DNA from 4 places in the Weizmannia sp. FSL W8-0401 genome. Region 3 is predicted to be linked to each of the others. Evidence: riboswitches for the same ligand, from Rfam matches in the RefSeq annotation. Region 3 holds a riboswitch; each other region holds the start of a gene.

Region 1 (2,200 bases), 1.4 Mb from region 3:
GGGGGAAACCGATATCCAGATTGTCTCAAGCGGCCCCGATTCCGAATGGGAGCAGATTAAAAACAGCTATATTAAAATGATCAATTCCGCCAAAAAATATATTTATTTGCAAACACCGTATTTTATTCCGGATGACAGCCTCCTGAATGCGCTGACGCTTGCCGCCTTATCCGGAGTGGATGTCCGGATTATGATTCCAAATAAACCGGACCATATGTTTGTCTACTGGGCGACGCTTTCCAACATCGGCCAGCTGTTAAAAACGGGCGTCAAAGTGTACATTTATCAAAATGGGTTCATCCACGCGAAAATGATTGTCGTAGACGGGAAAATTGCTTCCGTCGGCACGGCCAATATTGATGTGCGCAGTTTCCGCCTCAATTTTGAAGTGAACGCCGTGCTGTACGACCGCGAGCTTTCCGGCACACTTGCCGGCATTTTCCGGGACGACATGGCCAAATCAACCGAATTAACGCTCCATGTTTACCAGAACCGGCCGCTTTATGTACGGTTTAAAGAGTCCATTTCCCGGCTGTTGTCGCCAATTTTGTAGAAGAAAAAGAAAATTTTTTCAAAAAAGGTTGACGGTTTGCCATTGGTCTTCTATAATCTTAAACAATAAGTCATTCAAAATTGAATTATGAAAAGAAACTCTTATCGAGAGCGGCGGAGGGACTAGGCCCTGCGAAGCCCGGCAACCTTCAGGCATTTGCCTGAAAAGGTGCTAATTCCTACAGACATGCGTCTGAAAGATAAGGGAGGAACTTACATACATTGTAACCCTCTTCCCTTACGAAGAGGGTTTTTCATTTCCTCTTCCATCTTTCGCGGGAAAATTTTAAAAAATCGGGAGGCTTTAAAAATGACACAATCATCATTACAACCGGAAACTTTATTGCTGCACGGGGGCCAGGAACCGGACCCGGCGACAGGCTCGCGCGCCGTGCCGGTATACCGGACGACTTCTTACGTTTTTCCGGATACAGAACATGCAGAGGGCGTCTTCAATTTATCAAAAGAAGGTTTCATTTATTCCCGCCTCGGCAATCCGACTGTGGATGTGTTTGAAAAACGCGTTGCCGCACTGGAAGGCGGAACGGCGGCTGTCGGTTTGTCATCCGGCGCGGCGGCCATTGCCTTCTCCATTTTGAATATTGTGCGTGCGGGCGACGACATCGTATCCGCCAGCAATCTTTACGGCGGCACCTATAATTTGTTTGCCGTGACATTGCCGAAATACGGCATTAACGTCAAGTTTGTGGACGGGTCTGACCCTGAAGCGTTCCGCCAGGCGATCACCCCGAAAACGAAAGCATTGTATGCGGAAATTATCGGCAACCCAAGCCTGCAGGTGCTCGACGTGGAAAAAGTGGCGGAAGTTGCCCATGAAAACGGCATTCCTTTGATTGTCGACAACACGTTTGCTTCTCCGTTTGGCTCGAATCCGATCAAATGGGGAGCGGACGTGGTTGTCCATTCGGCGACAAAATGGATCGGCGGGCACGGAACGGCGATCGGCGGTGTTGCCGTTGACGGCGGGCATTTTGACTGGAACACAGAGAAATTTCCGGACTTCAGCGAACCGGATCCGAGCTACCACGGCTTGCGCTACGGCGTCGACACGGCACAGGCTGCGTTCGCCACAAAACTTCGCGTTCAGCTTTTGCGCGACTTCGGGCCGGCTTTAAGCCCGGACAACGCCTTTTTATTCCTGCAAGGGCTTGAAACGCTGCATCTGCGCGTGGAAAGGCATAACGAAAATGCGTTGAAAGTCGCGGAATTTCTGAAAAACCATCCGGGTGTTGCATGGGTCAATTATCCGGGCCTTGAAGACCATCCGTCCCATGAGCTGGCGCAAAAATATTTGAACGGCGGCTACGGCTCCATTGTTAACTTCGGTGTGAAAGGGGGCCGGGAAACAGGGAGGCGCGTGATCGACAATATCAAGCTGTGGTCGCATGTAGCGAATGTCGGCGACGCGAAATCGCTGATCATCCACCCGGCAACGACTACGCATTCGCAGCTGAGCGATGAAGAACTGGAAAAGTCAGGGGTCACGGGTGATTTGATCCGCTTGTCTGTCGGGCTTGAAGCCGTCGAAGATTTGACAGCCGACCTCGATCAAGCCATTACAAAAGCGACGGCCGTTACAGCCCGGTAAAAGCAGGTAACGGGCCAGGCAGGTTCGTGCGAAGGCCGC
Region 2 (2,200 bases), 650 kb from region 3:
GGATCAATTTTCATAACAAACCCGCAGTCTCTTTCGTTGATGCAAAATTCTAGGTCAGCCGGGTTAAATGCAGGCTGTCCGGGATCAAGAAATTTCTTTGCAACACTGGCATTTACAATCTCCTTGATCACTGATTCCGGCTTTATCGTGCCGGAGCCGGTAAGGATGCTTTCCATGTATAATGCGCATGCCAGGTCATCTTCCCCCGTCGGATGGGAAGCGATCATGTTGATGCGGGCGTTGTCTTTGCCTTTCCATTTGCGCAGGACCCATTTTGCCGTCATTTTTGCATTCGAAAAGCCGGTAACATAGACTTCCTTTGCACAAAGGGCGCGGAAGGCTGCTTTTACCCCGTTTGTGGATGTTTGCACCAGCGTTTTGCCGGCTAACGGCTGTTTGGCGATGGCGGCCGGTGAATGGCCCAAATCAAATCCCGGTATCGGAAGCCCGTTCCCTTCGCCCGTGAGCAAGACATGCGGGTATTTGTCTTTGATACAAAAAGCCGCTTCTTTTGAGTCTGCCAGCCATATCTCTTTTACGCCGCCCAAAAAGGCATGGTGGGCAACCGTAAACGCGCGGATCACATCGATCACAATATTGGCATCCCCGTCTTCCGGCGTGATCTCATTCCCCTGGTAAATGTGGATGTTCATCCATTCCCCCCTCATTCTGTGCAAAAGATACATAAAGTATATTGGAGGGACGCTTGATGCGGAACTTGCCACCCTTTTCTTTTTTTATCGCCCCCGTCTGTTCAAAAAAGAATTGACTCCCGCCGCATTTGATTGTATAATGTTTTCAATGATTTCTAAATAATGATTCGTTCTTCTTATCCAGAGAGGTGGAGGGAAAGGCCCTTTGAAGCCTCGGCAACAGGTTGAAAAACACTGTGCCAATTCCTGCAGACAATCGTCTGAAAGATAAGAGAAGTTGACCATTGTGCGCCGGCTCTTCTTATCTTTGTAAGAAGAGCTTTTTTCGAAGGTGCTTCTCATGGAAAGAAGCGGATTAAAATCCAAGTAAACTTCTATGTCTATTTGGATTAGGATGTCATACATAAATAAACAAATGAAAAGTGCATGCAAACATTGCGAGGTGGAAGATTTGCCGTTAAGTGTACAAAACAGCCCGTTTAGTAAAGAACAGGCGGAAAAGTTAAATGAACTGCTGCAAATGTTAACGGATCAGCAAAAATTATGGCTGAGCGGATATTTAACCTATCCGTTTGCCGAACAAGGAACGAATCCCCCGGGAAGTACAGCTGTTGCTGAAAAGCCGGTACAGACGGCAACCAAAACGGTTACGCTGCTGTTTGGTTCCGAGACAGGCAATGCCCAGGCGCTTGCCGAAGCATTCGCCGCCAGATTAAAAGAAATGCAGTTTGCCGTATCTTTTTCGGCACTCGATGCGGCCAAGCCGAAAGATTTAAAAAATGCAGGGTATCTGCTCATCATTACAAGCACACAAGGGGAAGGGGACCCGCCCGACAACGCATTGTCTTTCTATGAGCTGATCCACAGCAGAAAAGCCCCAAAACTGGACGGGGTCCCTTTTTCCGTTTTGGCGCTTGGGGACCAGACATATGAGTTTTTTTGCAAGGTCGGAAAAGAGATCGACAAGAGGCTGGAAGAGTTGGGCGGGGAACGGCTCTATCCGCGAGTGGATTGCGATGTGGATTATGAAGAAGACGCCCAGGAATGGTTTGAAGGGGTTACAGGCGTGCTCCAGTCATCTGCCTTGCCGCCTTCAACCGCTGCCGATGCCACCCGGCCTGCAAACACCGATTATTCCAAATCCAACCCGTTCCAGGCGGAAGTGCTGGAAAATATCAATTTGAACTGGGAAGGGTCCAATAAAGAAACGCACCATATCGAATTATCCCTTGAAGGTTCCGGTTTTACATTTGAACCGGGGGACAGCATCGGGATTTACCCGGAAAATGACCCGGAACTCGTGGAACGGCTGATCGAAAAGCTCGGCTGGGATCCAAAAGAACCGGTTCCGATCAATAAAAAAGGGGAAGTACTGCCGGCCAGGGAAGCATTGCTCAGACATTATGAAATTACGAGATTAACAAAACCACTGCTTCAGCAGGCAGCCGTGCTTTTCGGAAACAAAGGGCTTACGGCTTTGCTTGAAAATGAAGCGGAGGCAAAGGCATACCTTGAAGGACGGGGCCTGATCGATCTTGTCGAGGAAT
Region 3 (2,200 bases):
GCCACCCCGATCGCATACGCAAGCTGTACCTCACATTTTTCCGCAAGGCCGGCCGCAACAATATTTTTCGCAACATAGCGGGCGGCATAAGCAGCGGAACGGTCCACTTTCGTCGGGTCTTTCCCGGAAAATGCGCCGCCGCCGTGGCGTGCATAGCCGCCGTACGTGTCGACAATGATTTTGCGGCCGGTCAGCCCGGCATCCCCTTGAGGGCCGCCGATAACAAAGCGGCCGGTCGGATTAATCAAATACTTTGTATCCGCATCGAGTAAGTCTGCCGGCACAACCGGTTCAATGACGTATTTTTTCATATCCTCCTGAATTTGCCCGGCACTGATGTCAGGATTATGCTGCGTTGAAATGACAATCGTATCAATCCGGGCAGGCTGGTTGTTCTCATCATATTCAACTGTCACCTGTGTCTTCGCATCCGGGCGCAAATACGGGATCACTTCATGTTTGCGGAGTTCAGCAAGACGGCGGGCAAGCTTGTGGGCAAGCGAAATGGGAAGCGGCATCAGCTCTTCTGTCTCATTGCAGGCAAACCCGAACATCAGGCCCTGGTCGCCGGCTCCGATTGCCTCAATCTCTTCATCGCTCATCCCGCCTTCGCGGGCTTCCAAAGCCTGGTTAACGCCGCGCGCAATATCCTCGGACTGTTCGTCAATCGATGTCAAAACAGCGCAGGTTTCCGCATCAAAACCGTATTTCGCGCGCGTATAGCCAATCTCTTTAATGGTCTTGCGCACCACTTTCGGAATATCCACATATGTATTGGTGGAAATTTCCCCCGTGACGAGCACGAGCCCTGTCGTGACGGTAGTTTCGCAGGCAACGCGGGCATTCGGGTCTTTTTCTAAAATGGCATCCAAAATGGCATCGGAAATCTGGTCGCAAATTTTGTCCGGATGGCCTTCCGTCACCGATTCCGATGTGAACAAATGCCGTCCTTTTAACATCCGCTTTTCCTCCTTATATGGTTACATATTGGAAACGGTACTCATACCCTAAACTCGATTCATTTTAAGTACAAAGCCAAAAATAAAAACCTTTCCCATTCATATGAGTGGAAAGGTTTTGACTTCAATCAATCGCGCCTTTCACTCTTATCGTTCAAGGAAACATTCCTTGCTGCAGGTTAGCACCTTTGCCTGGAAGTCAAGCGGCAGCTGCGTTGCGAGCGCATTGCCTGTTCCAGAGGCGGGTTGCTGGGTTTCATCGGGCCCGTCCCTCCACCAGCTCGGGATAAGAGTATCCGTTCAAAGTAAAATCATACGCAATTTAGCAGGCGCTGTCAATGCTTTTTTCACCATTTGCCCTTTTGCCCCCTGCATTTTTCCCGGAAAAAAGTATGTAATAAACGGATGAATATGTTATACTGATATCGTTTAAAGCGAAATAAGTTATTCAAAGGGGCGGTTTATGAAAATGGATCTGATTGGCGCTTCTGACGATTTAAAGTTTTTGTTGTCGGGGGAAAATGTGCGCATGCAGCTTTCCGTGCCGCAATTAATGGAAAAAATTATTGAACGGAAAGAAGCTGTGCTGACAACGGAAGGGGCCATTTCTGCTACAACAGGAAAATACACAGGAAGGTCTCCGAAAGATAAATTTATTGTCGTCGACTCCGAATCAAAAGACCGTGTCGACTGGGGCAAAATCAACCAGCCGGTATCTCCCGGCGTGTTCAACAGGCTCTATGAAAAAATGGTCCGGCATTTAAAAGGGAAAGACGAAATTTTTGTGTTTAAAGGTTTTGCGGGTGCCGATCCAAAAAGCCGCCTTCCGATCCAGACCGTGAATGAGTTCGCCTGGCATAATTTATTCGCGCATCAATTGTTTATCCGGCCGGATGCGGAGGAACTCAATCAACACGATGCGCAATTTACCATTCTTTCCGCGCCGCTGTTTAAAGCAGACCCGGCGCTTGACGGCACGAATTCCGAAGCGTTCATCATGATTTCACTTGAACGCCGGATGATTCTGATCGGCGGAACGGAATATGCAGGCGAAATGAAAAAAAGCATTTTTTCCATCATGAATTATTTGCTGCCGCAAAAAGGCATCCTTCCCATGCACTGCTCCGCCAATACCGGGAAAAACGGCGATACGGCCCTGTTTTTCGGCTTGTCCGGGACCGGGAAAACGACACTTTCCGCCGATCCGGAGCGCGCGCTTATAGGGGACGATGAGCACGGCT
Region 4 (2,200 bases), 1.7 Mb from region 3:
TTAAGCTCATTTCGATTATGCGTGACATTTATGCCGAAATCCCGGGGTATAGAAACTATAAAATTAACACTGCCTATTATCTTGGCAATTTGAACCATCAAAAGAAGGGCGTTGAACTGCTCCGCCAAGCACTCAAAACCAATTTTGACATTGATGTGCAATATTATGCACTCGTCGATTTCCAAGGCTTTGTTAAAATTGTCGATACCCTGGCGCCTCAAGGCATTGAAATGAACGTCGAACATAAAATGTCGAAAAACATCGGCTTGACGCTTTATCCTGGCAAACAGCTCATGCATGGGAAACAACTCCTCGCCTACGCACGGTTCAGACATGATGCGCAAGGCGACTTTGGCCGGGTTGCTCGCCAGCAAAAAGTGCTTAAAGCGCTCCAATCTGAAGTCTTCAGCGTGAACGGCATCGCCAAAGCACCGAAACTGCTCGGAACCATCCAGCCGTATATGGCCACCAACATGAGCAAAATGAACATTCTTGCGCTCGTTAAAGACGTCATGGTCAATGGCAACCTTAAGGTCAAAACAATGACCGTACCGGTTGCCGGTACCTATACCAATGTCAGTTATCCGGGCGTCGGCGCCGCGCTCGAAGTGGACAAAGAAAAAAATACCGAAGCCATCAAACAGTTTTTGGATGAATAACAGGGGGGCCGGTTCCGGCTCTTTTTTTTGTAGCAGACAGAAAGCCGTACCGGGAGCAAATTGTCTTTTTGGAGAGCTCAAAAAGACAAAAGAGAGCCGTACCGGGAGCAAATTGTCCTTTTGGAGAGCTCAAAAAGACAAAAGAGAGCCGTACCAGGAGCAAATTGTCTTTTTGGAGGGTTCAAAAAGACAAAAGAGAGCCGTACCAAGAGCAAATTGTCTTTTTGGAGAGCTCAAAAAGACAAAAGAGAGCCGTACCGGGAGCAAATTGTCCTTTTGGAGGGCTCAAAAAGGCAAAAGAAAGCCAATTAGACAATAGGGGCGAAACCGCATCCAATATGAATTTCAATTTCCCCCTTGTCATGTCACCCGACAAAGTGTAAAGTATAAATAAGTCAAAATTTTAAGTACGTTCAATCGAATAGCCTTATCAAGAGAGGCGGAGGGACTTGGCCCGATGAAACCTCAGCAACCAGCCATACGGCACGGTGCTAAATCCAACAGGTATACCTGAAAAGATAAGGAGAATGTTGTCATCTTGCCTCCTTTTCTGGGAGGCTTTTTTCATATCATTCAAAGGGAGTGTAAAAATTTGAACCTTCTCGAAACGTTAAAAAACCGCATCCTTGTTGCAGACGGGGCAATGGGGACACTGCTATATGCATACGGCGCCGACACATGTTATGAGTCATTCAACCTGACCCATCCGGAAGACATCCACGCGATCCACCGCGCCTATATCGAAGCAGGCGCATCGGTCATCCAGACAAACACGTACAGCGCCAACTATATCAAGCTGGCACAGTATGGCCTGGAAGAAAAAGTAAAAGATATCAACAAAGCGGCTGTCCAGATCGCAAAAGAAGCGGCAAACCGTGACACATTTATACTCGGCACGGTCGGCGGCATCCGCGGCCAGCGCAAAACCGAAGCAACACTTGCCGAAATCAAGCGTACGTTCCGCGAGCAGATTTTTCACCTCCTGAACGAAGGAGTTGATGCCCTGCTTTTGGAAACGTATTTTGACGCGGAAGAACTGTATACGGTCGTAGACATTGCGAAAAAAGAAGCGGATGTCCCGGTCATCGCCCAGTTCTCGCTTATCGAACCGGGCGTGCTCCAAAACGGAACCCCGGTCCGCGATGCTTTCAAGGAACTTGAAAACCGCGGCGCTGATGTGACCGGCCTAAACTGCCGGCTCGGCCCGCACCACATGATCCAGGCGTTCGAAGAAATCCCGATACCGAAGCGTGCCTTTTTGTCCGCATACCCGAATGCGAGTCTTTTAGATTACGAGGAAGGCCGGTTCACGTTCACAAATAACGCCGATTATTTTAAAACATGCGCCGAAAAACTGGTCGAACAGGGTGTGCGCCTGATCGGCGGCTGCTGCGGCACGACCCCAGCTCACATCAAAGCAATCGCAGACGGGGTGCAGGGGCTTTTGCCTGTCACAGAAAAAACGGTCCGCCCACCGAAAATCGAAATCGCAGCCGCCCCGGCGCAGTACGAACCGCCGTTGCATGAAATTGTAAAAAAAC

The links. A riboswitch is a leader RNA that binds a small molecule or an ion and turns the genes downstream of it on or off. The one in region 3 is predicted to bind S-adenosylmethionine.
Region 1: it holds a riboswitch for S-adenosylmethionine, as region 3 does, so the genes downstream of both, NSU00_RS03865 (O-acetylhomoserine aminocarboxypropyltransferase/cysteine synthase family protein) here and metK (methionine adenosyltransferase) in region 3, are expected to answer to the same signal.
Region 2: it holds a riboswitch for S-adenosylmethionine, as region 3 does, so the genes downstream of both, NSU00_RS07360 (assimilatory sulfite reductase (NADPH) flavoprotein subunit) here and metK (methionine adenosyltransferase) in region 3, are expected to answer to the same signal.
Region 4: it holds a riboswitch for S-adenosylmethionine, as region 3 does, so the genes downstream of both, NSU00_RS02170 (bifunctional homocysteine S-methyltransferase/methylenetetrahydrofolate reductase) here and metK (methionine adenosyltransferase) in region 3, are expected to answer to the same signal.

What each region holds. Positions count from the first base shown of each region.
Region 1 covers NZ_JBBPAG010000001.1:840,446-842,645, forward strand. Annotated here, with positions in the region: gene cls (cardiolipin synthase) at 1-553, shown strand, start outside; SAM riboswitch class I at 652-759, shown strand; gene NSU00_RS03865 (O-acetylhomoserine aminocarboxypropyltransferase/cysteine synthase family protein) at 863-2,161, shown strand.
Region 2 covers NZ_JBBPAG010000001.1:1,546,848-1,549,047, forward strand. Annotated here, with positions in the region: gene NSU00_RS07355 (2-phosphosulfolactate phosphatase) at 1-653, opposite strand, end outside; SAM riboswitch class I at 827-927, shown strand; gene NSU00_RS07360 (assimilatory sulfite reductase (NADPH) flavoprotein subunit) at 1,048-2,200, shown strand, end outside.
Region 3 covers NZ_JBBPAG010000001.1:2,198,413-2,200,612, forward strand. Annotated here, with positions in the region: gene metK (methionine adenosyltransferase) at 1-959, opposite strand, end outside; SAM riboswitch class I at 1,104-1,252, opposite strand; gene pckA (phosphoenolpyruvate carboxykinase (ATP)) at 1,429-2,200, shown strand, end outside.
Region 4 covers NZ_JBBPAG010000001.1:450,475-452,674, forward strand. Annotated here, with positions in the region: gene NSU00_RS02165 (LCP family protein) at 1-659, shown strand, start outside; SAM riboswitch class I at 1,084-1,184, shown strand; gene NSU00_RS02170 (bifunctional homocysteine S-methyltransferase/methylenetetrahydrofolate reductase) at 1,252-2,200, shown strand, end outside.